2 regions of the Vibrio aerogenes genome follow, and region 1 is predicted to be linked to the other one. Evidence: riboswitches for the same ligand, from Rfam matches in the RefSeq annotation. Region 1 holds a riboswitch; the other holds the start of a gene.
What was found. Region 1 has a riboswitch for FMN ahead of ribB (3,4-dihydroxy-2-butanone-4-phosphate synthase). Riboswitches for the same ligand answer to the same signal wherever they lie in the genome.
Positions count from the first base shown of each region.

Region 2: another riboswitch for FMN. It lies ahead of OCV29_RS19590 (DMT family transporter); the one in region 1 lies ahead of ribB (3,4-dihydroxy-2-butanone-4-phosphate synthase).

Region 1 covers NZ_AP024861.1:1,710,756-1,725,749, forward strand. Annotated here, with positions in the region: gene OCV29_RS07635 (hypothetical protein) at 1-808, shown strand, start outside; gene OCV29_RS07640 (LacI family DNA-binding transcriptional regulator) at 1,028-2,029, opposite strand; gene OCV29_RS07645 (carbohydrate porin) at 2,675-3,958, shown strand; gene OCV29_RS07650 (MATE family efflux transporter) at 4,294-5,634, shown strand; gene OCV29_RS07655 (PA3715 family protein) at 5,678-6,484, opposite strand; gene OCV29_RS07660 (GNAT family N-acetyltransferase) at 6,687-7,160, shown strand; FMN riboswitch at 7,269-7,426, shown strand; gene ribB (3,4-dihydroxy-2-butanone-4-phosphate synthase) at 7,529-8,185, shown strand; gene OCV29_RS07670 (methyl-accepting chemotaxis protein) at 8,332-10,236, opposite strand; gene OCV29_RS07675 (diacylglycerol kinase family protein) at 10,663-12,279, opposite strand; gene OCV29_RS07680 (cupin domain-containing protein) at 12,531-12,866, shown strand; gene OCV29_RS07685 (APC family permease) at 13,357-14,676, shown strand; gene OCV29_RS07690 (M20 metallopeptidase family protein) at 14,696-14,994, shown strand, end outside.
Region 2 covers NZ_AP024862.1:419,757-434,750, forward strand. Annotated here, with positions in the region: gene proW (glycine betaine/L-proline ABC transporter permease ProW) at 1-1,059, opposite strand, end outside; gene proV (glycine betaine/L-proline ABC transporter ATP-binding protein ProV) at 1,070-2,257, opposite strand; gene OCV29_RS19550 (tetratricopeptide repeat protein) at 2,578-3,402, shown strand; gene OCV29_RS19555 (helix-turn-helix domain-containing protein) at 3,505-3,855, shown strand; gene OCV29_RS19560 (anaerobic C4-dicarboxylate transporter) at 4,106-5,434, opposite strand; gene nadE (ammonia-dependent NAD(+) synthetase) at 5,819-6,649, opposite strand; gene OCV29_RS19570 (nicotinate-nicotinamide nucleotide adenylyltransferase) at 6,747-7,274, shown strand; gene OCV29_RS19575 (response regulator) at 7,491-9,041, shown strand; gene trxC (thioredoxin TrxC) at 9,142-9,582, opposite strand; gene OCV29_RS19585 (SpoIIAA family protein) at 9,835-10,215, shown strand; FMN riboswitch at 10,341-10,512, shown strand; gene OCV29_RS19590 (DMT family transporter) at 10,605-11,270, shown strand; gene OCV29_RS19595 (DMT family transporter) at 11,182-11,550, shown strand; gene OCV29_RS19600 (alpha-glucuronidase family glycosyl hydrolase) at 11,785-13,977, shown strand; gene OCV29_RS19605 (methyl-accepting chemotaxis protein) at 14,305-14,994, shown strand, end outside.

The sequences.
Region 1 (14,994 bases):
AGCATCTCATTTTCATCCTGAGTTTGAAAATGCGGCTTTACTGCGTGAAGCGATTGACCGTGTCCGGAGTGACTATCCTGAACAACCCGAATGTGCCTGGCAGCAACTTGAGCAATTGTATGAAACGGTCTTTCACCATAAAGCCTTTACCGGTCGCTCCGGTACGATGTTTGGCTATGAAGGGCTGGGTTGTATCTACTGGCATATGGTTTCCAAGTTACTGCTGGCAGTACAGGAAAATTATCTGGCTGCCTGGAGACAGAATCCTGCAAGTGAGGAAACGGGCCGTCTGGCCAGTTATTACTATCTGGTTCGCGAGGGGATTGGTTTCAATAAAACGCCGGATGAGTATGGTGCATTTCCGACCGATCCCTATTCCCATACGCCGAAGCATGCGGGCGCTCAGCAACCTGGCATGACAGGGCAGGTGAAAGAAGAGATCCTGACCCGTTTTGGCGAACTGGGCCTGATGGTGAATTCCGGGCGTATTTCTGTGTCGCCAACCCTGTTGAAAGCCAGTGAGTTTCTCAGTCATTCATCTTTATTTACCTGCCTGAATTTATCCGGGGAACAGCAAAGCTACGTTTTGCAAGCCGGTCAGCTGGCCTTTACATTCTGTCAGGTGCCTTTTATTTATCAGCTGACAACAGAGCTGAGCGGGACGGTGACACTGACACTCAAAGATGAAACAACGGTGCTTTACGACTCTCTGACGCTTTCGACTGATATGAGCGCCAGTATTTTTGAACGTAAAGGTGAGATCAGCAAGGTGTTGGTCACGGTACCTGAATCGATCATGATGAAATAGCGGTATTTGTCTGACTGTTTTTTATGGTGATATTTTTGGGGAACATGTGCTGATAGATCATGTTTTTCATGACGATGCTTATCAATCACAATGACGTTTTATCATCCTGACTCCTTCGGAACAAACAATTCGTCATCATTACCCCGGCCCCACATGAGTGGGGCTTTTTTCTTATGATGGTCGACTGGCCTGATGAAGTTTGATCGGTCGGCTGAGGGATTATGAGGTGAGATTTTTGACAGACTCTCTGATGACCAGCTCAGGGATCAGTTTATGTGTAAAGGATGCTTCCCGCTTATTGACCAGCGCCAGAACCCCTTTGGCTGCTTCAACTCCCATTTCATCCACAGGGAAATTGATAGTCGTCAGTTTTGGCCGGATGTGCTGACTGTGCGTGTCGTTATCAAAGCCAACCACAGAAATATCTTCTCCGATTGATAAGCCGCGCTCTGCGGCAACGTCATACACGGCGAGGGCTATATTATCATTTTGACAAAAGATGGCGGTGATCTCCGGGTCTCTGTCGAGTAACCGGCGGGCGACTTCATGATTGCCCTGATGGTCAAAACGCCCCTCAACAATCAAATTGGCATCAAACGCAATACCGGATTCACTGAGTGCATTACGATAACCCTGCAAACGATCCCGGCTGTCACATTTGCTCAGCTGACCCGAGATACAGGCAACTTTATGATGACCATTTTCCAGTAAATACCGGGTTGCAAGATAACCACCCAGTTCATTATCAATGTAGATGCAGTGTGCTGCGATTTCAGGAATATACCGGTTCAGCAAAATGGTGGTTTCCTGTTGCCTGACGACTTCTATCAGTTCATCGTCAGAAAGGGTATCGGAATGAATAATTAATCCATCGACCTGTTTTGACTGTAAAAAATTAATTGAGTCCACTTCTTTGGTATGAGATTCCTGACCACTGGTCACAATCAGGTGAATATTATTCCGGCGAACGGTGTCTTCAGCGTGATGCATGAGAGGCCCGTAGAATGGGCCGTCCAGAGAACCAACCAGCATGCTGATGCTGTTTGACCGGCTGGAAGCGAGTGCCTGTGCAAAGGCATTTGGTTTATAACCCAGTTGCTCAATCGCATCGAACACTTTTTTCCGGTTGGCTTCCTTGACGGTCGGATGTCCGTTCAGTGCTCTGGATACGGTGGACTGAGATACTTTTGCCAGTTCCGATACTTCTTTAATTGTTATCAATGAAACGCCCTCCCGATGATGTTTCAAAGAGATATACCCAAGTAACCTCCATCCTGAGGTCACTTGGGTATAAGTTGCTGAAAATACTATTTTATACTCAAACAACCTGAAGATGCATTATTCAGCGAGTTTCCTTTACCGCCGGGTTGTTGAGGTTGTGTGTGATGCATCCGATTTTTCCGTTTCAGTCCGGCATTATGTAAATCAACCATGAAGAAAGCGCTTGCAAGAAAGCACTGCATCCACAGGTCCATTTCTGTGTCACATCACTTCGAAAGGCGGGTGCATTCCTTCAGTTTTTTCCTTGAACTGGACCTGTTTTTGATGACGCTCTGGCGCCCATCTGGATATATCTTAGCACGGGATTGAATGACTCATCAGAAGAATCATTGTCATCAGTTTGATTCGGAATGTAAATCATCTTATTGATAAAAGAAAGCGCTTTCTTTTCTGGTATTGATCACGGTTTTGATGTGTTAGATTGTTTTATAGTCATTTTTTGTCTCAGGCAGGTCGTTTTATTCTGTTATTAAGGGTAAATCGTGCTTTTTTGTTATTCCCTGGGGGGAACTGCCTGATTTTTTATAACTATAAAAGAAAGCGCTTTCTTTGTCGGGGCGTAAAAATGTGAAACATGGAGTGAATATGAAACTTTCTAATCTTACGATGGCGTGCCTGGTTGCTACGGCCAGTTTATCGGCAGTGCCTGCGGCTTATGCTGAAAAATCTGATGGGTTTGAATTTCACGGTTATTTTCGTGCCCTTGGACTTTACAGTAAAAATGACGATTTCAAACGTTCTAAATTTCCGGCCTCAAAAGAGCGTCTGGGTCGTTTGGGAATTGAATCTGACAGCCATTTTGAACTGGCTCTGCAGAAAAATTTTGAAAACGATACCGGGCAGAAAATCCGGATTAAAACTCGTGCTGGTGCGGATAATGCCAAATCCGCCGGGGTGAATCAGCTGGGTGAAAATGCGGATGCAGCAAACAGTGATATCGGCATGGTCGAAACTTTTGTTGAATTTGATGGCGTGACAGAGACCGGGACACTCTGGGGCGGCACCCGGTTTTACGGTAAAGATAACTACATTTTCATGACCGATTTTTTCTATACCGATATGTCTGGTACTGGTGTGGGGATCGAGGGCATTGAGCTGGGTGGCTATCAATGGGATTTTGCTTATGTCGCCAGTGATGATGCTGAAGGCGATTTTTGGGCAACCAATGCCAATAACCCGATGCATGCATTGCATGTTGGGGTCGATTTGGGTGGCGTTGAACTCCATGCCATGGGGAAATACCTGCCTGACAATGATGTTGACGGCACTCAATATGCAGATAACGGGCTGGAGATGACGGCTATCGTGCATACAGATCAGTTCTTTGGCCTGTCAGACAAAGGGTTTACCAAATACATTGGCCAGATAGGTAAAGGTCTGGGGTCCGGGCAACTGCTGGGCGGGACATTGACAACATATAATGCATGGAAACCAGGCAATGGTGCGCTTGAAGGTCCATCGCAAATGAAGAAAGTTGAAAGTGGTGATATTTCAGCCCGCGCTTTAATCTGGGGCGGCTACTTCTTTGAGAGCGGTGTCAGTGTTTTTCACTCAATTCAGGGGCAGTATAACGATTTGGATAACGGTGGCAAAGACAGCTGGTTGTCGGCAATGGTCAGACCAACATTTCCGGTTTCGCAAAATTTTTCTATCGTGACTGAAGCTGGTTATCAGTATAACCGCTGGGAAGATGCCAGTGGTTCAGGGGATCACGCGACCAACTATAAACTTACGGTTGCCCCGACAATTGTGGTCCCAACCGGCTTTGGTCCCGCACCTGAAATCCGCTTTTTAGCTACATATCTGGATGGGTCGATGCGGGATAAAGCCGATTTACTGGTCGGTATTCAGGCGGATATGTGGTGGTGATTTCTCTGGTCTGAGTCTCCGGTTCTGATTGAATGAATCGTTTTACACTGGGTCACAGAGGGGTGCAGTGTAACGTTCATCCGGGTCAACAGACTCTGGGGAAAACTGATATTGAGGACTAAATACCAGTTCCTGATTGTAGGTCACTCAGGCAGATATCGAACACAGACACGCATAAACCCATCCTTGGGGCTCTGCCGCGCCTTCCCTGGCGCGGAAGGTCTGCTTATCGATATCTGCCTCGTTACCAAAAGTGGAGCATATTTAGGAACAGGTATTTAGCTTTTATTGAGGAGAAGCTTTGATTGAGGAGAAACTTTTATTGAGGAGAAGCAATGGGAACGGCTCAGGCACTTAACAAACGTATGTCTATTGTTGCCCTGACATGGCCGATATTCGCAGAAGTGCTGCTCCGGACGGCGTTGGGGACGAGTGATGTCTTTATGTTGAGCAGTTATTCCGATAAGGCGGTGTCTGCGGTTGGCGTGATTACCCAGCTCACCTTCTTTCTGATCATTATCTCAGCATTTGTCAGCAGTGGCACCGGCATTCTTATCTCTCAATATAATGGCGCCGGGCGATCAGAAGAATCTTCTCAGGTTGGCGTGGCAAGCGTCATGTTATCGCTTGTGATCGGTGTGTTGCTGAGTCTGCTTGCGGTGGCCGGAACAATCTGGTGCTTACCTTATTATGGTATGGAAGCACAGGTCGAACAGTATGCCGCAGCGTATCTGTTGATTACCGGCGCGATGACTTTCAATCTGACGATCAGTATTGTACTGACAACGATTTTGCGCAGTTATGGCTATTCCCGTTCGCCGATGGTGGTTAATTTGATCAGCGGTATCTGCAATGTCATTGGAAATTATATTGCCCTGTTTCAGCCCTTTGGACTTCCGGTCTATGGTGTAGAAGGGGTCGCAGTGGCAACGGTGTGCAGTCAGGTGATCGCAACACTGATGCTCTGCTATATCCTTGCCCGCAGTGATATCCGGTTACCTTTATCCGGCTTCCGGGTCATTCCGAAGGCGATATATACCCGGATTCTCAGTATTGGCGGGATGAATGCCGGTGAGATTCTCTCTTATAATCTGGCACAGATCTGTATTACTTATTTTGTGGTGCAGATGGGGACGTCATCACTGGCTGCGTTTACTTACGCTCAGAATATTTCCCGTTTTTCTTTTGCTTTTTCCCTGGCTCTGGGACAGGCTGCACAGATACAAACCGGCTATTATGTCGGTCAGGGACGCTCCGGAGTCATTCTGAAAAAAGTGCAACGCTATTTTGTCGCCGGATTTCTGGTTTCAATGATTGTAACAGGGTCGGTTTATCTTAGCCGGGATCATTTGCTGCCACTTTTTACTCAGGATGCCGATATTTTACATCTGACCGGCAGCTTATTATTGATTTCTGTGTTTCTTGAAGCCGGCCGGGTATTTAACCTGATTTTTATCTCTGGTCTGAAAGGTGCCGGTGATATCAAATTCCCGGTCCAAATCGGCATTGTCAGCATGTGGGGAAATGGTGCTTTTCTCTCCTGGCTGCTGGGGATCTTTTGGGGGCTGGGTGTGCCCGGCGCCTGGATTGCGATGTCGGCGGATGAAATTATCCGGGGATGGATGATGATGCTTCGCTGGCGTTCAAAGGTGTGGATGAAAAGTGCCCGGTTTTAGCCGGCTTGTATGCCGGGCATGGTGCCCGGCAGTCTGAGGATTCCTAAAATCCTGCAATTGCGTCCGGCACCTGATAAATGCCCTGACGATATCTGAGAATGTGGGTGAGTTTCTGTTCGGGTTGATTAGACTGGATACATTCTCCCTGAACCATCGTCGTGGTATAACTCTGGCGGGTTGTTTTGACGATGAGCGGTGCAAAATGATCGTGCTGTTTGTTCTTGCCCATCATAATGACACTTTTGTCTGAACTGAAATCCCCGTCACAACGGCCATCATATTCGCCCCCATCACTGCTTACTTTCAGATAACTCATGACCCGGCTGACTTGCTGATGGTCATAAAAATAAAGGCTGAGTAATTCCATGCTGAAAGGATTGACGGATGATGAACCGCTTTTCAGTATTCTGACACCAAATGCTGTGGTGTTCTCATTCAGCTTATACCGGGCAGTATCCAGTTTGATCTGAGAGACGTAGATTGCATCTGAAGAGAGCGTGCCTCTTTCTGTATAGTGGCTGAGAATCTTGTTCTGTTTGACGGAGACAATAAACAGCTCCAGATCGGCATCAATGGCTTCTCTTGATTCTTCCTCATTGAATGCGGTATCGGCTTTCACTGCGATAATCGCCAGTTCCGGCCGGGCCGGCCAGATTTTGCACTGGGTGACGGTGTCATACAGCGAAACAATCCGTTGCCGTTTATCATGCAAATGTAGCCGTTCTCCGTAGTCGCCCATTTCTGCGTGTGGGTAGGCTTTCATCAGCGTATTAAGCACACCGTGGTCACAAAATCCTGCCGCGTGTGAGGCAGCGGAAAAAAGCAGAAGAAGAAAAGGAGAAAATTTCATTTGTCGTCCTGTCATGATATAAGCAAGTGGATTGACGGCAACCGGCACCCGGTTCACCCGTTTTTATCTGTTGGGTTATCACACCGGACAATAAAGGATGCTGCGATTAAAAACAACATTTTTTATTCCGGAAAAAAGGGTCAGGGCCAGTGAACCCGGCAGGGGTGGAGTGGATGAGAAAATAAACAGAAGGAAGTCCATCGTGAAAGCTGAATTTAAACCGGTTAATCCTGACAAAGATTTCTCATTTTGCGTGGCAGCCCGCAGGGATGCTTATCTTTGCAGTTTTGGCAGTGAGAAAGGATTTGAGACATTTCTGTCAGGCTATCAGGCGCGCATGTGTGAAAGGCTGACGCAGCCAGAGTGGCACTATTATCATGTCTGGGTGGATGGGGAGATCGCCGGACAACTGGAATTTCGCAATGTTTCCCCGCAACCGGAAACGGGTTATGTGAATCTGATTTATCTGCGTCCGGCATTCCGGGGCGCCGGGCTGGCTGATGAATTGCAGCAGTTTATCTGCCGGACGCTGTCTCAGGCCGGATGTAAACAGATGATGCTATCTGTCAGCCGGACCAATCAGCGGGCGCTCAGTTTTTATAAGAAATCAGGCTGGAAATATTTACGCCCGAATCCGAAACATCCGTTGACTGACTTCCTGTTGTATGTGCTTTAAAAATTAACCAGTCCTGCAAGCAATCTTGTCAAGTATGAGATTGATCCTTGCCTGCCTGTCTCAATTGTATTAATTTGCTCTGGTAATTGATACAAAGACATATTGAATTAAAATTCTCAGGGCGGGGTGTAATTCCCCACCGGCGGTATGTTCCCGGCACAGATTTTTAACCGGGAATGAGCCCGCGAGCGCCCGGTTATCCGGGGTCAGCAGATCTGGTGAAAAGCCAGAGCCGACGGTAATAGTCCGGATGAGAGAGAATTAAAGCACGCTACACACTGGCCGGTACCGGTTCGGGTGTAGTGCATGTTTGTTTTATCCCTCAAGATCTGCCCTGATTCTGGTCATAAAAATAACTGGAGTAAACCATGAATCAGATTTCTCTTCTCGCCGGTTTCGGCGATCCGCTTACCCGTGTTGAAAATGCCTTGTCTGCTTTGCGGGCTGGTCAGGGTGTTTTATTGCTTGATGATGAAGACCGGGAAAATGAAGGCGATATTATTTATTCAGCCCAGCATATCACCGCACAACAAATGGCGCTGATGATCCGTGAATGTACGGGGATTGTCTGTCTGTGTCTGACAGAAGCGCATGCAAATCAGCTTGAATTACCACCGATGGTAGAAAAAAATAACAGTGCGAATCAAACCGCTTTCACAGTCACGATTGAAGCGAAGCGTGGTGTGACAACAGGTGTGTCTGCTCAGGATCGTGTGACGACAGTCAAAACGGCGATTCATCCACAGGCGAAGCCATCAGACCTGGCCCGTCCCGGCCATGTTTTCCCGCTCCGGGCGAAAGCCGGTGGTGTCATGACCCGCAGAGGGCATACTGAAGGGACGATTGATTTGATGAAGCTGGCCGGGCTGCAACCCGCAGGGCTTTTATGTGAGCTGACGAATCCGGATGGTACGATGGCGAAAACGCCGGAGATCGTTAAGTTTGCTCAGTCACATCAAATGCCGGTTCTGACCATTGAGGATATTGTGTTATATCTGACACAAATGAATCAGAAATCCGCCTGATCAAAGGGATTTTCATTGCAGGTAAAAAAACAGCGCTTTTGGGCGCTGTTTTTTATGGCTGAGAATCAACAAATCCGGCAGAAAGGGTATGTTGCCGGGAATCATATGCTTTTCGGCAACGTTGGCCTGCCCGCAACAGCCGTTGTTTATATTTTAAACTGATTGACGATAGACACCAGAGACTGATTGATTTTTGTCACTTCTTCAGCGTCTTGCAGCACTTGTTTACCATTGCTGTCTAACTGGACGACAATGTCGCTGATGGCGGTCATATTCTGACTGAGTTCCTGAGTCACGCTACTCTGTTCTCTCGCGGCTGTTGCGATTTGAGAACTAAGCTCGCTGATTTCATCGACATAGTTTGTCATGGTTTCGAGGCTCTCTGCGACTTGCCCTGAGCTGTCAGCAGTTTCCTGACACCGGCCTTTGGTATTGTCCATCGAGCTGACCACAAACTTCGTTCCTTTTAACAGGTTTTCGAGTGCCGTTTCAATTTCCTCTGTGCTGCTTTTGGTTCTGCTGGCCAGGTTTCTGACTTCATCGGCAACAACAGCAAAGCCACGGCCTTGCTCTCCGGCACGGGCTGCTTCAATGGCTGCGTTAAGCGCCAGCAAATTGGTCTGTTCAGCAATATCACCAATCACCTTGAGAATAGAATTAATGTTTTGTGTTTCATCATTCATTGTCTGAACATCGTCGACTGACTTATTCACATCGGTAATTAATGCCGACACCGTCTCCTGAGATTGTGTCACTATCTTGCGGGACTCGATACTGGTTTCATTTGCTTGCTGGGTCAGATTTGCTGTATTTGCTGCATCGGTTGCCATTGCATTGGCAGTGGCGTTCATTTCTTCGATCGCAGCGGCAATCTGTTCCGTTTCTGACACGTGGTTTTGGATAATGTCGCTGTTTTCCCGGGAGCGATTCCGCATTTGTTCCGCATTGCCCTGCAAAGAAGTGGTGGCGCGGGTAATCTCAAGCATCATATTTTGCAGATTCTCGATGAACTTGTTCACTCCCTGAGAGATTTGACCAAGTTCATCATCGGTGTCAACTTTCAGTCGCTGAGTCAGGTCTGCATCGCCACTGGAGAGGCTTAAAACCGTTTCTTTCAGGGAAAGTACAGGCCGGTATATCATCTGGATGAGTGCGTAAGCTGCAAGTACACTGATAATCACAGCAATCGTTGTCACAAGAATCGCACTGTTTCTGGATTGTGCGAGTTCGGAAAATGCGACGGATTCACTCAGCCCGATGGCAAAATACCAGTTTTTATCTCCGGCCTGAATCCGGTGCGAGAAGAGAATTTTGTCTTCTCCGTCGAGTGTGTAGTTGATTGTGGCACTTTGCTGGCTGAGTGCTTGTTGTGCAGCTTCTTTCAGCCATGGAAAGTCGGTCGCTTTTTCTCCGGTTTTGACAGCCTTGGATGAAGAGGCCAGTACCGTTGAATCCTGATTAAGAATTAATGCCACAGCCCCCGGCATATCATTCACACTTTTCACAATATCATCGAGAAAATCCAGCGTCATATCTGTCATGATTGCTCCGCCTTTCATTTTTTCAATGATCGTGATCCAGTAGCTGTCACCGGCACCGGAATAGGGTTCAGTGACGGTGACTCCGGGCGCATTACGCCCGTCCTGATACCATGATTTTGTGCGTACATCGACGGCTAACTTATGATTGGGCCAGGATTTGGCAGTCTGGTTCCAGTATGCATCTCCGGTTTCCAGTGCAATCACTGCACTGGGCAGGTTCATCGCATTGGCCAGAAATTTTGTCTGTTCTATCAGGGCCTCTTCTGTCCCCTGAAGTGGTTTATTCTTGTACTGTGTAGCGAGCTTATGAATACCGTTGACTTTTTCGCTAATCATCGTTTCGATGACTGCGGCTTTTGAAGACGCGTATAACTGACTTTCACGCTTGATCGTGTTTGTCAGTATATCTTTTCCCTGTAAGTAGAGAACCATACTGGATAAAGACACAGAGAGTCCTACCAGCAGTATGACAAACAGAAGTAGTAATTTTTTCAGTCCAAGTCTTTTCATAAAAATTAATTCCATTTCCATTTTTTCGTACAATCGTATGACATGTTTTTTTTCAATGGTTTATTGTAAAAAATCACTGGTGATATTAAGTCTGTTGCAAAAAATATATGTTGAGCCTATTGATAATTATCATACTCATGTTGAAAAACATACAAATTTTGCAGTTCTGATTTTGTATCTTCAGGGAATTTGTTATTGAAGTAATCATAGTATATGTAGCTGCAGGGAACACAGGCACATTGTAAATGAGCTGGCGAAAGCCCGGTTATCCGGGGCTGACAGCGATGGTGGAAAGCCAGTGCTGAACGATGATAAACCAATCAACACTGTTTTTGATGCAGCATCGCACGGTCTGTTAATCCGTACCTTGCGCAGAAACCAATCTATTCCGGGCCAGCAGCCTCTGGCTGGACAGGCATCTTGAGGTTATCCGGAGAGACACACATTGAGTGATTTTTTGTGTATTTCGATGATGAGATGATCTCCCTGAAAGGGTTCACCATCAACCACATAGTCAAATACATGATCTGCCTGAATTTCAACCCGTTCAGCGGTTTGATAACGAAAGTGTTTTGGTGTGTCCTTAACACCTAATGCAGAGAGTGTGATATCGGATAGTGCTAAGATACGTCCGCTGACCGTATTTGATTCATCAAGATAAGTCATATGAAGCAACCCATCTTCAGGTGTCGGCTCACTGCCACCTTGTGCTAAAACGGTTGTAAAAGGAGCTGTATTTGCGATGACCAGACTTCTCACCGTCAGTTCTTTTTTGGGTTGGTCATCAATCTGATAGGTAAGCTCTGTTGCTTTATCTTCAATAATGGCATTGAAAAAACCACTCAGGTAGGCGATTTGACCTTTTGCATTTTTTTCTTCACGCTGGGAGTATTCGATCATTTGTTGCTCAAAACCGATACCTAGCACTAAAAGCATTAAAGAATCGTTGCAGTAGGCTGTGTCAATTTTTTTTGTCTGTCCGGACAGTATCGCTGCACATGGTTTACCAACCGGGTTGGCTTTCGTTTCGATCCCGTACAAAACGTGACACAGTGCATTGGCAGTGCCAAACGGGATCATACCCATGCGCGTATCACTGCCGTTAAGCACGCTTGCTACTTCCGATAAAGTCCCATCGCCGCCCGCTGCTATCACAAGCTGAACGTCATCAGAAATGGCTTCTTTGGCCAAATCATTTGCAGATAAACCGGGTTCAGTGCAGCGGATGATCAAGCGATATTTTTTGGTTAATTCGTGGATGAGTTGTCGTTGATATATTTTCCATTTGCCACCACCAGCGACGGGATTGGCGATTAACCATGCAGGAGAATCAAGTTTTAACAGGCCTTGTGACTTCATGCTTTTCAGGATGGATACCTGATAAGAGTTCAGCCGGGCCGTGCTTCTCACATCGTTTAATTGTTTCAATACCTGTTCGACACTTAATGTTGTGTCTTTACTCAGGAGATAAGCTGCGACCACAAAGACAGAACGTCCTCTTCCCAGTGCACAATGAACGACAACAGACTCGGACCGGGAAACATGTAAATCAATCCAGTTCAGAGCATGTCTTAATCTGTCAGATTTTGGAGCTTTGTGATCCAGAACGGGAATATTTAAATAATCAAACTGTTTATCAGATACAGCGCTCTCCAGACCGGCAAACTCAGCGGTTACATCAACAATAGACGTAATATCTCTGCTTGATAGTTCATCCAGCTCAGAGCGGAGTAAACGACGGGATACATATAAATGAGACGTGATTTTATGGATTGCCGGGACAGGGTCATGTGCTCTGGCCCAAAAATTGTAGGCCTTGACACCGAGTAAAAATGGTATGAATGCCCAGCGGATCCACCAGGTCAGTTTTCCATCTTCTGATTTTTTAAATATGGATGGAATATCGTACAAATAGGCGACCACAACCAAAGCGAGTGAAGTGCCTGTCCATACTAAAGCAATACTGGTTGCTATATTGGGGGCAAATACCGCACCAATAAAACAAGAGATTGCAATCAGCAGATAATATTTAACAATAAACATATTGTGATGCCTCACTTAACTGATCATTGTGTATCAATAAGAGAATTGAGTTTATATCGCTTCAGTATTGATTATCAGACAACTGGTCGTTTCTGATTATGTAAGAACAGCTTAAGCAATTTCTTCCGGACAGTCACGATAAATCCCTTTCAATTCAATCTGCTGACAATTTCTGACAATCCTTTCGGCTAATCTTGCTTTCGGCTAATTTTTCTTTTGGCTAACTTTGACGGACACACTGAAGAGGCACAATGATGAATCAGACAATATCCGCAATGAGCAGGGATAATGAACGGGAATGGTATGATACGCCATACGCAGGGGTACGTTTTAGCTGGTTGTCGGAACATACAGAACCGGGAAGAGCGGCGGTGCTCAGGTTCGAATGCGGTGGCAGGCTCCCGGTCCATTATCATCCGGGATGGGAACAGATTTTTATTCTGGAAGGACAATTTCAAATTAACGATCAAATTTTCAGCCGGCACGATTTTGTTTTTCTGTCAGCCGGTACCCGGCACAGCGTAGAAGCACTCACGGCAGGATCCTATCTTACCCTCGCTGAAAAAGAAGGGGTGGACATCGGTTGAATGAAAGATAATACCATTCTAAGTAACTTTCTGATCTGGATATATCTGGTTCCGCAAACCGCTCAAGCCATCCATGGGCGCTTCAACAAGGGCATCCATGCCCTTGTATGTTTGCTCCACCAGACACATCCAGATGATCAGTTTATTTTCCAGATTGGTATAAACACACTCTGGGCTGCATCTCCTGCTCAGATTGTGAAACCTGCCAGACTTTCCTTGCTTTTTCTCCACACAATCTTGTTGTGGATCATCTCTGAAAAATATTTTCTACAAATAATATCTGTATAAGATTATTTTTCTTTAATTGCATTATCTTAGAGTAAATTATGTGATTTTTTTCTTCTTTTTCAGGCGTATGCTGATCGTCAATCAGTGAGTTCAGGCTGCATAAAAATAAGAATATCCCCAAACCATCTGAATCATGCATTCTCAGGTTGTTCGGGCTTATCTCCGGCATGAAATGCCGACCCTACAGTGCAAGGTTGTAATCATGACAGAAAAACAAAAAAAATTTGGCCTTTGGTCGATTGTTCTCCTCGGTTTTAATTCAATTATTGGTTCCGGTATCTTTTTGCTTCCGGCATCACTTTACAAATTTGCTGGTGACTGGTCCGTTGCGATTGTATTTATCACTGGTGCTTTAGTGGCAACCATTGCTTTGTGTTTTGCTGAAGCGGCCGGCTATTTCAGTAAAAATGGTGCAGCTTATGTTTATACCAAAGAAGCCTTTGGCAAATTTGCCGGTTTTGAAGTTGGCTTCCTGAAATGGTTTATGCAGTGCATTGCCTGGGCGGTGATGGCGGTTGCTTTTAAAAATATTTTATCCGCTACCTTTGGTTTCTCCGGCAACTTACCGCTTTGTTATCTGATTGTGACCGGGACTGTCGTGTCGTTGACTGTGCTGAATCTCTCTGGGGTGAATGCGGCAAAAATAGTCAATAACCTCTCGACTATTGCCAAAATGTTGCCGCTGGTCTTCCTGATTGTGACTGGCATCTGGTTCATCCATCCGGAAAATATTATGCCCGGCAATGCATCACAGGCACATTATTCTCTGGGTTCTGAAACACTGACTTCTGCACTTGTACTTGCCTTCTATTCATTTACTGGTTTTGAAACATTTGGTACGGCTGCCGAAGATATGGAGAATCCCAGAAAAAATTTACCCCGCGCTATTTGCATTTCTCTGGGGATAGTCATGATGTTTTATGCGTTGGTCATGGCTGTGACTGTCGGGGTGTTGGGCGAATCTGTTGCTGAATCGAATACGCCTCTGGCTGATGCAGCGCAGGTAGTTGCAGGAGATTTTGGTTACTGGTTGATCACAATTGGCTCCATTATTTCAATCGGCGGGATTAATGTGGCGGCATCATTCCATATTCCGCGGGCACTGCTGCCGCTGGCTGATGACCAGATGATCCCGACATTTTTTGGCAGAAAAAACCACAATGATGTTCCCGTGGTCGCTATTCTGGCTTCCTGCATTGTGACGGTACCGATTGCGCTGAGTGGGTCATTTGCCCAGTTAGCGATGTTGTCTGTGGTTGCCCGTTTTGTTCAGTACATTCCCACCTGCCTGAGTGTGCTGGTCTTCAGACATCGTTTTTCAGGGAACGCCGAAGCACAGTCTTCGTTTAAAGCGCCATGTGGCTGGCTGATGCCGGTGGTTGCGGTTGGTCTTTGTCTGTATCTGCTTGCAGACCAGCCACCAGTAAAGATTGTCGTTGGTTTAAGTTTTATGGCACTGATTTCTCCTTTCTTTTTGATGGCGCAGAAGAAAGCGAAGCAGATGAAAGAAGTCAACGCCTGATTTCGGGAGAGGACTGGTTATGATTACCTCAATCAAGCATGAAATAATTGATGAATCTCTGGCAGAAGATGCTGTCAGGTGGCGCAGAGATTTACATCAGATACCTGAATTGCGGTTTGACTTATACCGCACGCAAAAATATCTGACGAATTTACTCGACACATGGGACGTGACTTATGACACAGGCTATGGTGTAACAGGTTTGGTCGTGACCTTGTGTGGCACCAGACCCGGTAAAACAATCGCTTTTCGTTGTGATATGGACGCACTGCCGATGCGTGATGAATCCGGTGCTGCGTGGGCATCCCGGATGGATGG
Region 2 (14,994 bases), on a different replicon from region 1:
TGAAGATGGTGTCGCTTTCGGTTTTAACCGGTATACATAGGAGACGGGCCCTTTATGATACCAGCGGGTTTTATTGTCCCGTGACTCGGCACCTACCGTTTGGGTAATGCGATCAAGAAGGATGGCGAGAATCACAATGCCCAAGCCTCCGACAGCGGCCATGCCCATATCAAGACGACCAATACCGCGTAAAACCATTTGTCCGAGTCCGCCAACGGCAATCATGGAAGCAATCACAACCATCGACAGCGAAAGCATCAGTGTTTGGTTGACGCCGGCCATAATAGAAGGCATTGCCAGTGGCAGCTGAATCCGGTACAGCATCTGTTTCGGACTGGCACCAAATGCATGTCCGGCCTCAATCAGTTCTTCCGGCACCTGCTGGATACCTAAGATTGTCAAACGCACAATCGGCGGTAACGCGAAAATAATCGTTACGACCACTCCAGGCACATTCCCGATACCGAACAACATCACGATTGGAACCAGATACACGAATGCAGGTGTGGTTTGCATGGCATCCAGAATGGGCCTGATAATTTTGGCTGCGGTTTCACTGCGGGCCAGCCAAATCCCGAGCGGCATCCCGATGAAAAGGCAGAAAAAGACGGAAGTCATGACCAGCGCAAGGGTAATCATGGCATCATCCCAGGCACCGATCAGTCCGACAACAATCAGCGAAATCAGTGTTGTCACCCCCATTCTGAAGCCAGCAAACTGCCAGGCGAGCAGAAACAGGATGATCAGCATCACGGGGGCTGGTGTTGAGACTAAAACGGTCTGAATCGAAGAAAGAATCAGATCAACCGGCACCCGGATTGCCTGAAACAACGGTCGTCCGTGGCCTACCAGCCAGTTCAATGCGGTTTCAACCCAGTGATCAAAAGGGACGACTGCATCTTTGAACGGATGCATCCAGTTAAATGGTTCAGGCGTCGCGGCAGCATTCAGCCAGTCGCCACCCGCGGTCGCCTGTGTTGCTGAAGACCATGGATCCGCAGCTGCACCTTGTGAAGCTGCTGATGCCCAGGGATCGGAATTTTGAGTTGTAGTTTCCATTGTCATAATATTATTCTCTGTCTAAAGCCTGAAGTAAGCGGGATTTAGTGATAACGCCATAGTAATGATGCTGCTCATCGACGACGGGAACAGCATAAGGTGCATCGGCAACCTGTCCGATTACATCACTGATCGAAGTATCCGGATGGATGGTGGCAGTATCTGCAAGCAGGGCATTGTTCAGCGAAGTTTTATCTTTTGCTGCATGTCTGAGCGAGTCGATAGAAACCAGACCGTTGTAGCAGCCCCGGCGATCGACCACAATACCGTATTCATTATCCGAATCGGTCAGAATCTGTAAGGCTGCGCCCGGACCGTCGTTGTCATGCTTTTTAAATACAGTGGCGGTCCTTTTACGCGCGATGTCCTTGGCTGTAAAAATATTGGCCACATTTACGCCCCGGAAAAATGAACGAACGTAGTCATTGGCGGGCTGGTGCAGAATTTCATCGGGTGTCCCTACCTGAACCACAACACCATCCTGCATAATCGCGATGCGATCACCGATACGCATGGCTTCATCCAAATCATGGGAAATAAATACAATGGTTCGTTTGTCATCGTTTTGCAGACGAATCAGTTCATCCTGCATTTCGGTACGAATCAGCGGATCTAATGCCGAAAATGCCTCGTCCATTAAAAGAATATCCGGGTCGTTTGTCAGGGCTCTGGCCAGTCCGACCCGCTGCTTCATACCACCAGATAATTCATCCGGATAAGAATCACAATAGGCCTCAAGACCGACCCGTGCGAGCGCTGCCTTTGCTGTTTCTGTCCGGGTTGGTATATCAATTCCGGCAAGCTCAAGGCCAAAAGCGGTATTCTCGAGTACTGTCATATGCGGCATGAGAGCAAAATTCTGGAAGACCATTGAAATATTTTTTCTGCGGACTTCGCGCAGTGCCTTGTCTGAAATTCGGGCGATATCTTTTCCCCGCATGAAAACACTGCCACGGGTTGGTTCAATCAGCCGGTTCAGTAATCTGACGAGCGTGGACTTTCCCGAGCCGGATAGTCCCATGATGACGAAAATTTCACCTTCATTAATGCTCAGAGAGACATTTTTGACGCCGACGGTTAGTCCGGTTTTTTCAAAAATCTGATCTTTATCCAACCCTTTTTCAAGTAATGGAAAAGCCTCGTCAGGTGTTTCACCAAACACCTTATAAAGTTCTTTTACTTCTAAAATAGTTTCCACGGAATCTATCCTTAAGTGTGGTTATTAATATTAAATTAACAAGTAATATGTAATGTACTCTAAACATTATTTTGATTAAATTCAAATGGGTATGGCCTGTTTGGGTGTGATATTTAAATTAACTTGTTGATTTTATTTAGTTAATTTTTTTTATTTTTATTTTTACCTCCTTGTAAAATGTTTTGTGTACAAAACAGATGGGAAAATCGAGCGTTGTCTCAGCAGGGAATTCATAAGACAATAAAAGAAGTACAATGAAACAGTCGTTTGATGAAGGGAAGATAGCTGTGGTGAAAGTGATATTGTGGTGTGGATTGATTATGTCTTTATTTTACGGCGTCGCGCATGCTGATTCTGAGAAGAAATATTCTGAGACCGATATACTGGACAGACCTTTAGTCGAGCGGTATATCCTTGATGAACTGAAATCTCTCCGTCAGGACCAGCAGGATCTGGAACGCCGTCTGACCATTCAAATCACCGACAGAGAGCTGGATGTTGCGGATAAGTCGATGAATTATGCCAATGTCACAGTGACTTACTTTTTTTATATTATTGCCGCTGCAGCGTCGTTAATCGCATTGTTTGGCTGGCATTCTTTAAAAGAAGTGAAACATACAACCAATGAACTGGCCAATAAACGATTAAATAAGATAGCGCAGGATTACGAGAAGAAATTTCTGGCGCTTGAACGTGATTTAAAACGCAAAACCCGGATTATTTCAGAGAACAACCGGGAGATTGAAATCATCAATGAAATTCATAATTTATGGTTAAGAGCGCAAAGCATGCAGACTCCGGAACAACGGGTGGAAGTCTATGATGAAATTCTTAAAATTCGTCCCGGTGATTTGGAAGCACTGACTTATAAAGCGGATGCGGTGATGGAAATGAAGGAATGTCACTGGGCGATGAGTTTGTGTAACCGGGTGCTGGATTTGGATGAAGCCAATGGGCCTGCACTTTATCAGCGGGCATGTGCCCTGGCGAGGCTGGGCGCCGAAGAGCAGGCGATTGAAGACTTAACCCATTCAGTACAGCTGAGTCCGTCACTGCGGGAACATATTGCAGAAGAACCAGACTTCGAACTGCTGCATGGAAATGAACAGTTTGACAGTATGTTGCAACAAACGACTTCTGATTAACCTGTTGTTTTATTTCTTAATTATGACGGAGTCCTGACATCAGGGAAAGGTGCTTTTGTCATGTTTTTGTACCGTTAAAATTCAATAACGGAGATGAAAATCATGACCCTGACCGAGGAAGACCGTCAGGCTTTGTATGCTGTCTGGATGACCCGCAAAGCCCGCCTGCATCTGACTCAAATGGAAATGGCGAAGCAACTTGGTCTGACTCAGACTGCTTTTTCGGCGGTGCTTCGCGGCCCGGCTGCGTTGGAGATGCCATTTGTCGAATCCTTTTGTGCCAGTCTGAACGAAGACCCGTATACGTTTCTGCCGACTCTGATCCGGATGCGTGAAGAAGAGAAACAAACAATTCGTCTGGTGAGCCGGGTGACTGTTGACGGCCAGATTGATGCGGTTCAGGTTGAGGGAAACCAGGTCGTCATTCAGTATACTTATACGCCATCGCTTTGATTGAATTGTAAGGGCTGGACAGCCTGTCCGCCGGTGTGTAATAAGCTTTATACCCAAGTGACCTCAAGATGCATGTTCAGCGAGAGTTGATTGGCTTTTGACCAAGGCACGCCTTCTTTATAAGAAAAGAGGGCAAACATAGTCATTCTACGTTGAAAATCAGTAAGAAACAGAGCCTCTGAAACGGTCAGTTTCAGAGGCTTTTCTGTCAGGATGTGACAATATCAGCCAGTGACATCAGTCAATGACATCAGCCAATGACAATCTGAGCCAGCAGATAACCCGCACAGGTTGCGGTAATCACACCAATCAAACCCACCGCCATAAAGGAATGGTTGAAGTACCATTTTCCGATTTTCGTGGTACCGGTGATATCAAAGTTCACCGTGGCGATATCTGAAGGATAATTCGGAATGAAGAAATAGCCGTATACTGCGGGCATCAATCCAATCAACAGGGCAGGTTCCAGCCCCAGCGCCAGACCGACCGGCAACATCATCCGGGCTGTCGCTGCCTGCGAGTTCACGACCACTGAAACGATGAATAATGCCAGTGCAAAGGTCCATGGATACAGCTCGACCATTTCAACAATGCCGGATTTGAACTGCGGCATGGCATATTTGAAATAGGTATCTGACATCCAGGCAATCCCAAAGATAGCAATGGCTGCAACCATACCGGATTTGAACACCACGCCATCCGGGACATTACGGGGATTGGTTTTGGTTGCCAGCAGGATAATCCCGCCAAAGCAGAGCATCATCATCTGAATGACAACGGACATTTTGATCGGCTTTCCGCCGTCAGCCAGTGTGCGGACTTCCGGGACCATCGCGATAAAAACAATGCACAGGATCGCCGCGATAAACAGCATCACAGAATGACGGGCTTTGGCTGGCAGAACTTCGTTGAGTGTGGTTGCGGTGGTATTACGGATTTCTTCACTCAGAACCGGATCTTTCAAGCGTTGCTGATACTCAGGATCATCTTCAAGTTCTTTCCCCCGTTTCAGGCTGTAAAGTGCCATGAGTAACGTACCACATAAGGTTGCAGGGACAGTCACCATCAGAATCGATAGCAGCGTGATATTGCTTTGAAGGTTAGCCAGCTGAGCCAGATAATAGACAACCGCTGCAGAGATAGGAGAGGCAGTGATCGCGATTTGCGAAGCAACCGATGCTGCTGCCATCGGACGTTCGGGCCGGATACCATTTTTCAGCGCGACGTCACCGATGATTGGCATGATGGAGTAAACCGCATGCCCGGTTCCCAGCAGAAATGTAATTGAATAAGTAACAAAAGGAGCAATCAGTGTGACACGTTTTGGATTTTTCCTCAGCAATCTCTCGGCGACCTGAAGCATATATTTTAATCCGCCGGCGGCCTCAAGAATGGATGCACAGGTAACAACAGCAAGAATGATGAGCATGACCGTTATGGGAGGAGAAGTGGGAGGCATCTTGAAGATGAATACTTCGATGACCAGCCCGATTCCGGAGACGACACCTAATCCGATACCACCGTAACGGGAGCCAATATACAGCATGAGCAGAAGGAACAAAAATTCCAGATACAGCATAGGATGGACTCCTTTTCTATTTCATCTGGATATATATTCATCAAACTAATAATAAAATGATAGATGGCTGGTCACATTAAATGCTTCTTTTCCGATATTTATCAGACTATCAGAGATAACTCACGTTACATCATCTAAAGGTAATCTGGATGAGAACCAGATGTATCAAAACAAGAGTTTTTATATGAATGAAATGTAAATTTTATTGATAAAATTGATTTTTAATAAAATATAACTTCATCATACCATTCTAAGTCATTTTCTGATCTGGATATATCTGGTTCCGCAAACTGCTCAAGCCGTCCCCCTTTTCGTTTATAAAAAAGGCTTAAACAAGGACATTCATGCCCTTGTCTATTTGCTTCACCAGACACATCCAAATGATTAATCGTAAATCGTTGGAATTGGCTGCCGCTTATGCTCGGTGGCTTGATAAATACTGATGAGTTTATCGGTGACTGATTGAGGCACAGGTTTGCCTTCAAGGAAATCATCAATCTGATCATAGGTCAGGCTGAGTGCGTCTTCATCCGCTTTTTGCGGCGATAACTCTTCAAGGTCTGCTGTCGGTGTCTTGTTCACCAGTAACTCTGGCGCACCTAATGTCGCGGCTAACTGGCGGACCTGGCGTTTACTCAACCCAAACAACGGTGCTAAATCACATGCGCCATCGCCAAACTTGGTATAAAAGCCGGTGATATTCTCTGCTGAATGATCGGTCCCTAACACTAACCCACCGACATAACCTGCAATTTCATATTGCGCTGTCATTCTGGCCCGTGCTTTCACGTTCCCTTTGACAAAATCAATTTTTTCAGGAGATTCAGGTAACAAGTCTGTCTGTTCCAGAGCGACATGAGTTGCCGCGTGTAGCCCGTCAACGCCAGCCTTGATATTCACGCTGACAGAGTGCGTTGGTTTGATAAACGAGAGCGACATTTGCGCTTCATCTTCATCTTTCTGTTCACCATAAGGTAATCTGACAGCAATAAACCGATAAGTCTCTGATGATGTTTCTTCATTCAACTGATTCACCGCCATCTGTGCCAGACGGCCACAGGTTGTGGAATCAATCCCCCCACTGATACCCAGCACAAGCGCTTTACAACCAGATTCACTCAGTTTGCGCTTGATAAAATCAATCCGTCGCTGAATTTCGTATTCAGGGTCTATCGTTGGCAGTACATGCATTTCTTTACGGATCAATTGTTCCATTTGACATTCCTTTTCGTGCAAGCAATATATATCTTTCCAATATCATACTGATTTCGGTGAATTAGAAAACCGGAGAATGAAATCAAAAAGGACGAATATGTTGAAAATTGCCGTTTTTGGCAGCGCTTTTAATCCGCCGACGCTTGGACACAAAAGTGTGATTGAATCACTGAGCCATTTTGACCGGATTTTATTAGTCCCCAGTATCGCGCATGCCTGGGGAAAGTCGATGTTGCCATATCCGGTCCGGTGTCAGCTGGTTGACGCATTTATTGCGGACATTGGTCATCCGGCAATTATCCGGTCAGATATCGAAGCGCAGCTTTATCAGCCTGAACAGCATGTCACGACCTATGCGGTGCTGAAAGCTTTACAGGCTTGTTATGCTGAGGATGAGCTGACTTTTGTGATTGGTCCGGACAATCTGCTGAAATTTGATCGTTTCTATAAAGCGGAGGAGATCCTACGGCAATTTTCGCTATTGGCCTGTCCGGAAAAAGTCCAGATCCGCAGTACCGCGATCCGGGAGCAAATTCAGCAGGGAAAAGCGGTCTCACACCTGACGACACCATCTGTTGTAAGCATGATTCAGGACTTGTCTCTTTATCACTCAGATAAATCATAATATACCCATATATGGGTATATACCTGTTTAAATATAAAGCCTGCTTCTGTCATAAGCATCTGCATGACTTTGCGACCTCCCTGAAATCTTCCCGGTGGCAAAGTATATTTTTTGATATTCAGCTCACTAAAGAAAGAAAAAGCGAGAATATGTGATGTATGTGCTAAAACTTATATTAGGGCATTATGTCGTCAGAGTGTTGCAGAAGGGATAAGTATGGAATTGTTTGCGGATATGCGTCAGGAGCCGGATCATAAACCAGAAATTGATCATACCAAGTCGGTGAAGATCAAAGAGCCCTGGAAAGTGTTACTGGTCGATGATGATCCTCAGATGCATCAGATTACACAACTTGCGCTGGGTAATTTCTCTTTTCAAAAGCGTCCGCTTCAGTTGATCTCTGCCTATTCAGGGGAAGAAGCCAAAGAGATCTTTCAGCGTGAGAAAAATATTGCTCTGGCATTGATTGATGTGGTCATGGAAACAGAACATGCCGGGCTCGATCTGGTCCGGTTTATCCGGGATGACTATCAGGACCGTTTGGTCCGGTTAGTGCTCAGGACCGGGCAGGCAGGGCAGACTCCTGAAGATAAAGCGATTCAGGAATATGAGATTGATGATTACAAAGAAAAAACGGAATTAACGACTCAGAAGCTCAGAACACTGCTTTATTCTATGTTACGTTCGTATCGCGACCTGTGTCTGATTGAACAGCAAAAAGAGGGCTTGAGTAAAGTCATTCAGGCCTCAGCAAATGTACAGAATACCAAGACCCTCAAAAACTATGCGACCTCCGTGCTTCAGCAACTCACGTCTTTGATCGGTCTTGAAGCGTCAGCATTTTACTGTATTGTTCAGCCGCATCTGGATGGCGAAATGGGACGTGCAATGACGATTGCTGCGACTGGCAATTACGTTTCTTTCTATCAGGAATGCAGTTTCAATGTGTTACCGGATATTGTTGCAGAACGCTGTAAGATCGCTCTGAAAAATAAACACTCTTATGATTTTTCTGATGCTTATGTGTTTCATATGAGTGATGATCGCGGTATTGATAACCTGCTGTATGTGAATTTAGTCGGCGAATTATCCGATCTGGATAAACAATTACTGAAAATCTATATGCAGAATATCAGCCTGACATTTGACAACATTAATTTGATGGTTGATTTGCAGGAGACATCGCAAGAGCTTGTCTATCACCTGTCCAATGCGGTGGAAGCAAGGAGCAAAGAAACGGGGGCACATGTCCAGCGTGTGGCTCTGTATTGTGAAAGACTGGCGCAGTTATATGGGCTGCCGGATAAGAATGTTCAGCTGATTAAACATGCTTCCCCACTGCATGATGTGGGTAAAGTGGCAGTCCCGGACAGCATTTTGCACAAACCAGGTAAACTGGATGCCGAAGAGTGGAAAATCATGAAAAAACATGTCGACTATGGTGTTGAGATTTTAAGTCAGTCTAAACGCAGCCTGATGGTGGTTGCGCGGGAGATTGCTGAAAATCATCATGAGAAATGGGACGGCAGCGGTTATCCATGTCAGCGTAGTGGCGACGATATTCCGGTGAGTGGGCGTATTGCGGCTCTGGCAGATGTATTTGATGCGTTGGGTGCCAAGCGCTGTTATAAAGAAGCATGGGGCGATTCGGAGATTCGGGATGAATTACTTGCGCAGCGCGGTAAACATTTTGATCCGAAACTGGTCGATTTATTCCTCGACAACTGGGATGACTTCATTGAAATCCGCGAACAGCATCCGGATTAACCATTAACCATTAACCATTAACCCGGATTAACCATTAACCCGGATTAGCCGTAACCGCATCAGACCAGTTTTCCTCTGGCTGAAAGTGCTTTGCACATCCTTATTCTGACTGGCGAATGGTTTCATCCAGCCATTGATCAAACTGAGATTGCGGCAGTGCACCATTGATGATATTCAAGCGCTGCCCCTGTTTGTAAACCATGATGGTCGGAATACTCCGGATTTGAAATTGTGCCGCCAGTTCCTGTTCCGCTTCGGTATTGATTTTAATAAACCTGACTTTTCTGTGACGGTTTTTTGCACTTTCTTCAAAAACCGGCGCAAAGCCCACGCATGGATTACACCATGGTGCCCAGAAGTCGATGACAACCGGAATATCGCTTTGCATCAGCGCCTGAAAGTTTTCTGAAGTGCCTTCAACCGGGTGGCCGTCAAGTAAATGCTGACGACACTTTCCACATAGCGGAACATCTGAAACCTGCGTGGCAGGTAAGCGGTTCATCGCCTGACAGGATGGGCAGCGTGTTTTAAAAGTCATGATATGCAGCTCTTGTTATAATAAAAGAATATACCTAATCTACCTTTAGATGCAGTATCAGGTTGTATGGGTATCCGGGAAAAATATCATCAATCATTGAATCATAACAACCATGAGTTTTGTAAGTCTGTCATCTGAGCCGCTGGTTGAAGCATATTCAGTGTTGAACCTTTATCAGAAACATGTGATTTAAATAACTATGTCCGGATGTTTTCAAATCGGCTGAACCGGGTATAGATGGTGTGGAGGTGTGCAATGACATATCACAGACATAGCTTATCGATCGGGCTGGAACGTGTTGACCATGAATTTTTTGTTTATATCAAGGCAACCGGAACACTCACTCATCAGGATTATGAAATCATTACGCCATTACTGGATGCTGCGATTGCGAAAGTCAATACGCCCCAGGTGAATGTATTAGTTGATATAACACAATTTGAAGGCTGGGAGCTGCGGGCTGCCTGGGATGACTTCAAGCTGGGTTTAAGTCATGGTTCGGACTTTAATAAGGTTGCACTTTATGGTGAAAGAGAGTGGCAGGCTCTGATGGCGAAAGTGACGGATTGGTTTACAACCGGCGATGTTCGCTATTTTGAAGATTATGATGCCGCTGTCCGTTGGCTGCAGAACTGAACGGATAGGTTCTTGCACAACGGCTGATTCGTATTACAATACGCTGGCGGGCAACTTGATGCATTCAGGTTGCTCATATGCCTGAGATCACTCAGGTCTCTTGTTATTTATCGAACTTTTTATTAATCGAACTTCGGGGCGGGGTGAAATTCCCCACCGGCGGTGATTTTGTTGCAGATTGCGGTGGCAACTCAGCAAACAGCCCGCGAGCGCCTGAGACCATTGATGGCCGCAGGGACAGCAGATCCGGTGAGATACCGGAGCCGACGGTGATAGTCCGGATGAAAGAAGATCGACCAGACCCATGAATCCGTGATATTGATGATTCGTGATCGTCCGGTATTTCAATCATCACCCCTGTGCATCTTACATTATGGAGAATTCATAAGGTGGCAGGAATATTATTCATCATGGTCGCATGTTTAACATGGGCGATTGATACTCTCATCCGATACCCGCTTCTGGGGGCCGGATACAGTACACTTCAGGTCGTTTTTACCGAGCATTTGATTTTGACAGTGCTGATCTCGCCTTTTGGCTGGCGGTATCGTCATTTTTTTAAGCAACTGAACTGGCGAATGGTTTTGTGCATGCTGTTTATTGGCGGTGTCGGCTCGGCTTTGGGAACGCTGGCTTTCACCGAAGCATTTCACTACCTGAATCCAACACTGGTGATTTTATTGCAGAAATTACAGCCGGTGGTGGCAATTTTACTGGCCTGCTTCGTACTGAAAGAGCGGATTCAGTCTTCTTTTGTATTGTGGGCTGGTATTTTAATTCTTGGAAGTCTGGTGATGATGTGGCCTGACATCCTGACTTTATCACGCCATGATCTACATACGACCCGTCAGGGAAGCGACATTATTCAGGGATATCTTTATGCCTTGGGGGCTGTTGTTGCCTGGGGGGGGCGCAACGGTTTGCGGAAAATACCTGTCACTACAACAATGTCCGGCAAACGCAATTTTGTTCGGACGCTTCTTTTCCGGTTTCACTGTGTTAGCTGTTTTAATCTGTTTTCAGCCTGCAAGCATCCAGCCTATGGCAACAGGTGACTGGGAGTCTGTTGTGATGATGGCATGCCTGAGCGGACTGGCGGGGATGTGGTTCTATTATCAGGGATTGCGTTACATACCTGCACGCCGGGCAACTCTGGTTGAGCTGACATTTCCTGTCTTTGCCGCAACAGTGAACTGGATGTTTCTCGGGCAAACTTTGTCCTTCTATCAGATTGTGGGTGGGTTGGTCCTGCTGACAGGCAATCTGGGATTGCAGCTGCGTGAAAATAAAGTGGTTCAGCCAGCCTCTGCAACGCTGACAAAACAGCAGGCATAAATCACTTTTCTCCGACAGATTCAGGGCTGAAATTTCGGGTGAGCCCTTTTTTATTATCGGGGTTTTATCCAGATGCCGGGCAGAAATCTGTCCGGGGTAAAAGAATAGTACAACAATGCAAACATTTTATATGTCTTATATGCGTTTGATTGCTATATTCAGGGCGTTTATAAATATATGCAATCAATATCTTATGTGATTTGCTGGCTCTGATATCCATATGAGGCTGAAAAAATGAAAAAGAACTATCGTACAGGCCGACGGTTCACCGGCTATTTGTTATTGGTATTGCTCAGTTTTCCCTTGCTGGCCAGGTCGATACTCACCGGGGAAGACGGTTACCGGCTCTGGCTCAAATATGATCCCATCAGCTCACCGGTGCTGTCAGACAAATACAGACATCAGTTTTCTCACTGGCAGGTATTGGGAGAGAGCCAGACGCTACAGGTTGTCCGGCAGGAACTGGATTACGCCTTTCGCGGACTGCTGGGGAAAAGTCTCCCTGTTGCCCGGAGTTCAGAGGCGTCTCTGATTATCGGAAGGCTGGCAAACCTGCCGGCACCGCTGCGCATTGAGGTGGAGCAAAGTGTGCCCGCGTCAAAAGAAGGTTATCTCATAAAAACAATACGTTACCGGGGAAAGACCGTCAATGTTATTACGGCAAAAACAGATATTGGGGCATTGTACGGTACTTTTCGTTTACTCAGGCAGCTGCAAACACTGCAGTCTGTTGACACAATGCATATTGCCTCGGAACCAAAGCTCAAAATCAGGGTACTGGATCACTGGGATAACCTGAACCGGCATGTTGAGCGCGGATATGCCGGACAATCTATCTGGGACTGGCACAAATTACCGGAATATATTTATCAGCGCTATTATGATTACGCCCGGGCCAATGCTTCTGTCGGCATTAATGGCACCGTTCTGAATAATGTCAATGCGGACCCATTAATCCTGACACCACGATATCTCGATAAAGTCACCGCTTTGGCGGATGTATTCCGTCCATATGGTATTCGGGTATATCTGTCGGTCAAATTCAGTGCGCCACAGTTAACCGGTGGGCTGAAAACCTCTGATCCACTCGATCCGGCCGTCAGACAATGGTGGAAAAATAAGGCCCGCGACATTTATCAAAAGATTCCTGATTTTGGTGGATTTTTGGTCAAGGCTAACTCAGAAGGACAGCCGGGCCCCGGCGATTTTGGCCGGACGCATGCCGAAGGTGCAAATATGCTGGCGGATGCTTTAGCGCCTTATGGGGGGATTGTGATGTGGCGTGCTTTTGTCTATGCCAATGAGAAGCATGAAGAACGCTCAAAGCAGGCTTACAGCGAGTTTAAACCACTGGATGGCCAGTTTCGTGACAATGTGTTGCTTCAGGTGAAAAACGGTCCGGTTGATTTCCAGCCCAGAGAGCCGGTCAGTCCGTTATTTGGTGCAACACCCAACACATCACTGATGATGGAATTCCAGATTACGATGGAATATCTGGGATTCAGCACCCATGCCGTTTATCTTGGCCCGTTATACAAAGAAGTCCTTGAAACAGATACGTATGCCAAAGGTCAGGGTTCGACCGTCGCAAAAGTGATTGATGGTTCGTTGTTTGGTCACCGGCTCAGTGGTATCGCCGGTGTGTCTGATATCGGCAGTGATCGTAACTGGACCGGACATATATTACTGCAGGCAAACTGGTATGTGTTTGGCCGGCTGGCATGGGATCACACTCAGTCAGCCGCCGGCATTGCCGGTGATTGGATCAAGATGACATTAACGCATGACGAACAGGCGGTTGCAGCGATTGAAAAGATGATGATGGCTTCACGTGAAGTGACCGTGAATTATATGACGCCACTGGGATTACATCACATCATGGGCACTGGCCACCATTATGGGCCCGGTCCCTGGGTTGATTCTTTACCGCGGGATGACTGGAATCCGGTTTATTATCATAAAGCGGATCAAGCCGGTATCGGCTTTGACCGATCTCCGCGGGGTGTGAACGCAGTTGAGCAGTATTTCTCACCGCTCCGGGAGCAATTATCCGACCCGCAAACCACGCCGGAAAAATTTCTGCTCTGGTTTCATCATTTGCCCTGGGATTACAAAATTCCCTCGTCAGGCCGTACATTGTGGAATGAATTAGTTCACCGTTATTATCAGGGCGCTGCCGATGTGAAAGCGATGGCGGCGCAATGGGATCACCTTCAGGATAAGCTGGATCCATTGCAGTTTGAGCAGGTCAGAATGGCTTTTGTGATTCAGCAACAGGAAGCCGAATGGTGGCGGGATGCCTGTGTTTTGTACTTTCAGCAATTCTCCGGTCAGCCGTTACCTGATGGACTTGAAAAACCTCATCATACACTGGCGTATTATGAACAGTTAAGTTTTCCTTACGCGCCGGGCCAGGGCGGAAAGTAGCCTCATCAGTCCGGCACTCCGGTTTTCTGATGCCGGAGTGTCGGGTTCTTTGTTTACCAAAAAGGAGAATATCCCGGAAATATAAAAAGCCGGGATTTTATTTGACCGGAAAAATAAAACACAACCCGGTGGCAATTAATATTCACAACACAGCAAAGTTTGCTCAAGGTTAAAGAATGAAAACATATATTAACATTTTTTATGCACTTTAATCCCGGACTTGATATATTCATAGATCGTTTCTGGCATATGCCGGTGACACGTTGCGTGGGATTCAGAGTAAGCGTTGGGGCTTTATATCAATAAGATGGACTGAGGCGATATAGTATGAAAACAATATCATTTAAAGCAAAACTTGTTGCAATTGTTATATCTATTATTTTTGTAACGATTATGACTTCTTATTTAAGCGCCAATGTTTATATTAGTCGTTATATTCATAAAGCGGATACATCATTTATCAGTTCTCAGATTGAAACCGTCAGAAATGTGATTGCTGATAAAATTGAAAGCAATATTGTATTGGCAAAATCAACAAAATTCAGTTTCTCTGAAGTGAAACAAGCTGCTGAAAGAACAGGTTTTCATGATGCAGTAAAAGTTGCTTTTGGTATGGCGATCAGCAAAGAAGGGAAAATTTCGGACGAGGCCCTGACTCAGAAATATCTGAATTTACTTGCACAGGCTAACGGAAAAGTGATGGTGACGGATGTTTATTTTCAGAACAAGAAGCCATTAATTACGATCATTGTTCCTGAAGGGGAAGAAAAAGGGAATTTATTCGTCGTTGATCTGACGCCACTGGGATTATTGCTGAAATCGATGTCTGTTGACGGCAGCTACCTTGAATTAATGGATGCAAAAAACAGCCTGGTATTTTCGAATAAAATTGATGGAAATATAACCCCAATCAGTCAGACATTTGATGTCGCCGGAAAAACCTGGACGCTGACCGGATTTATTGACAATGATTATATTCAGAATGATACCGATAGCTTAAATAACCGTATTACGATT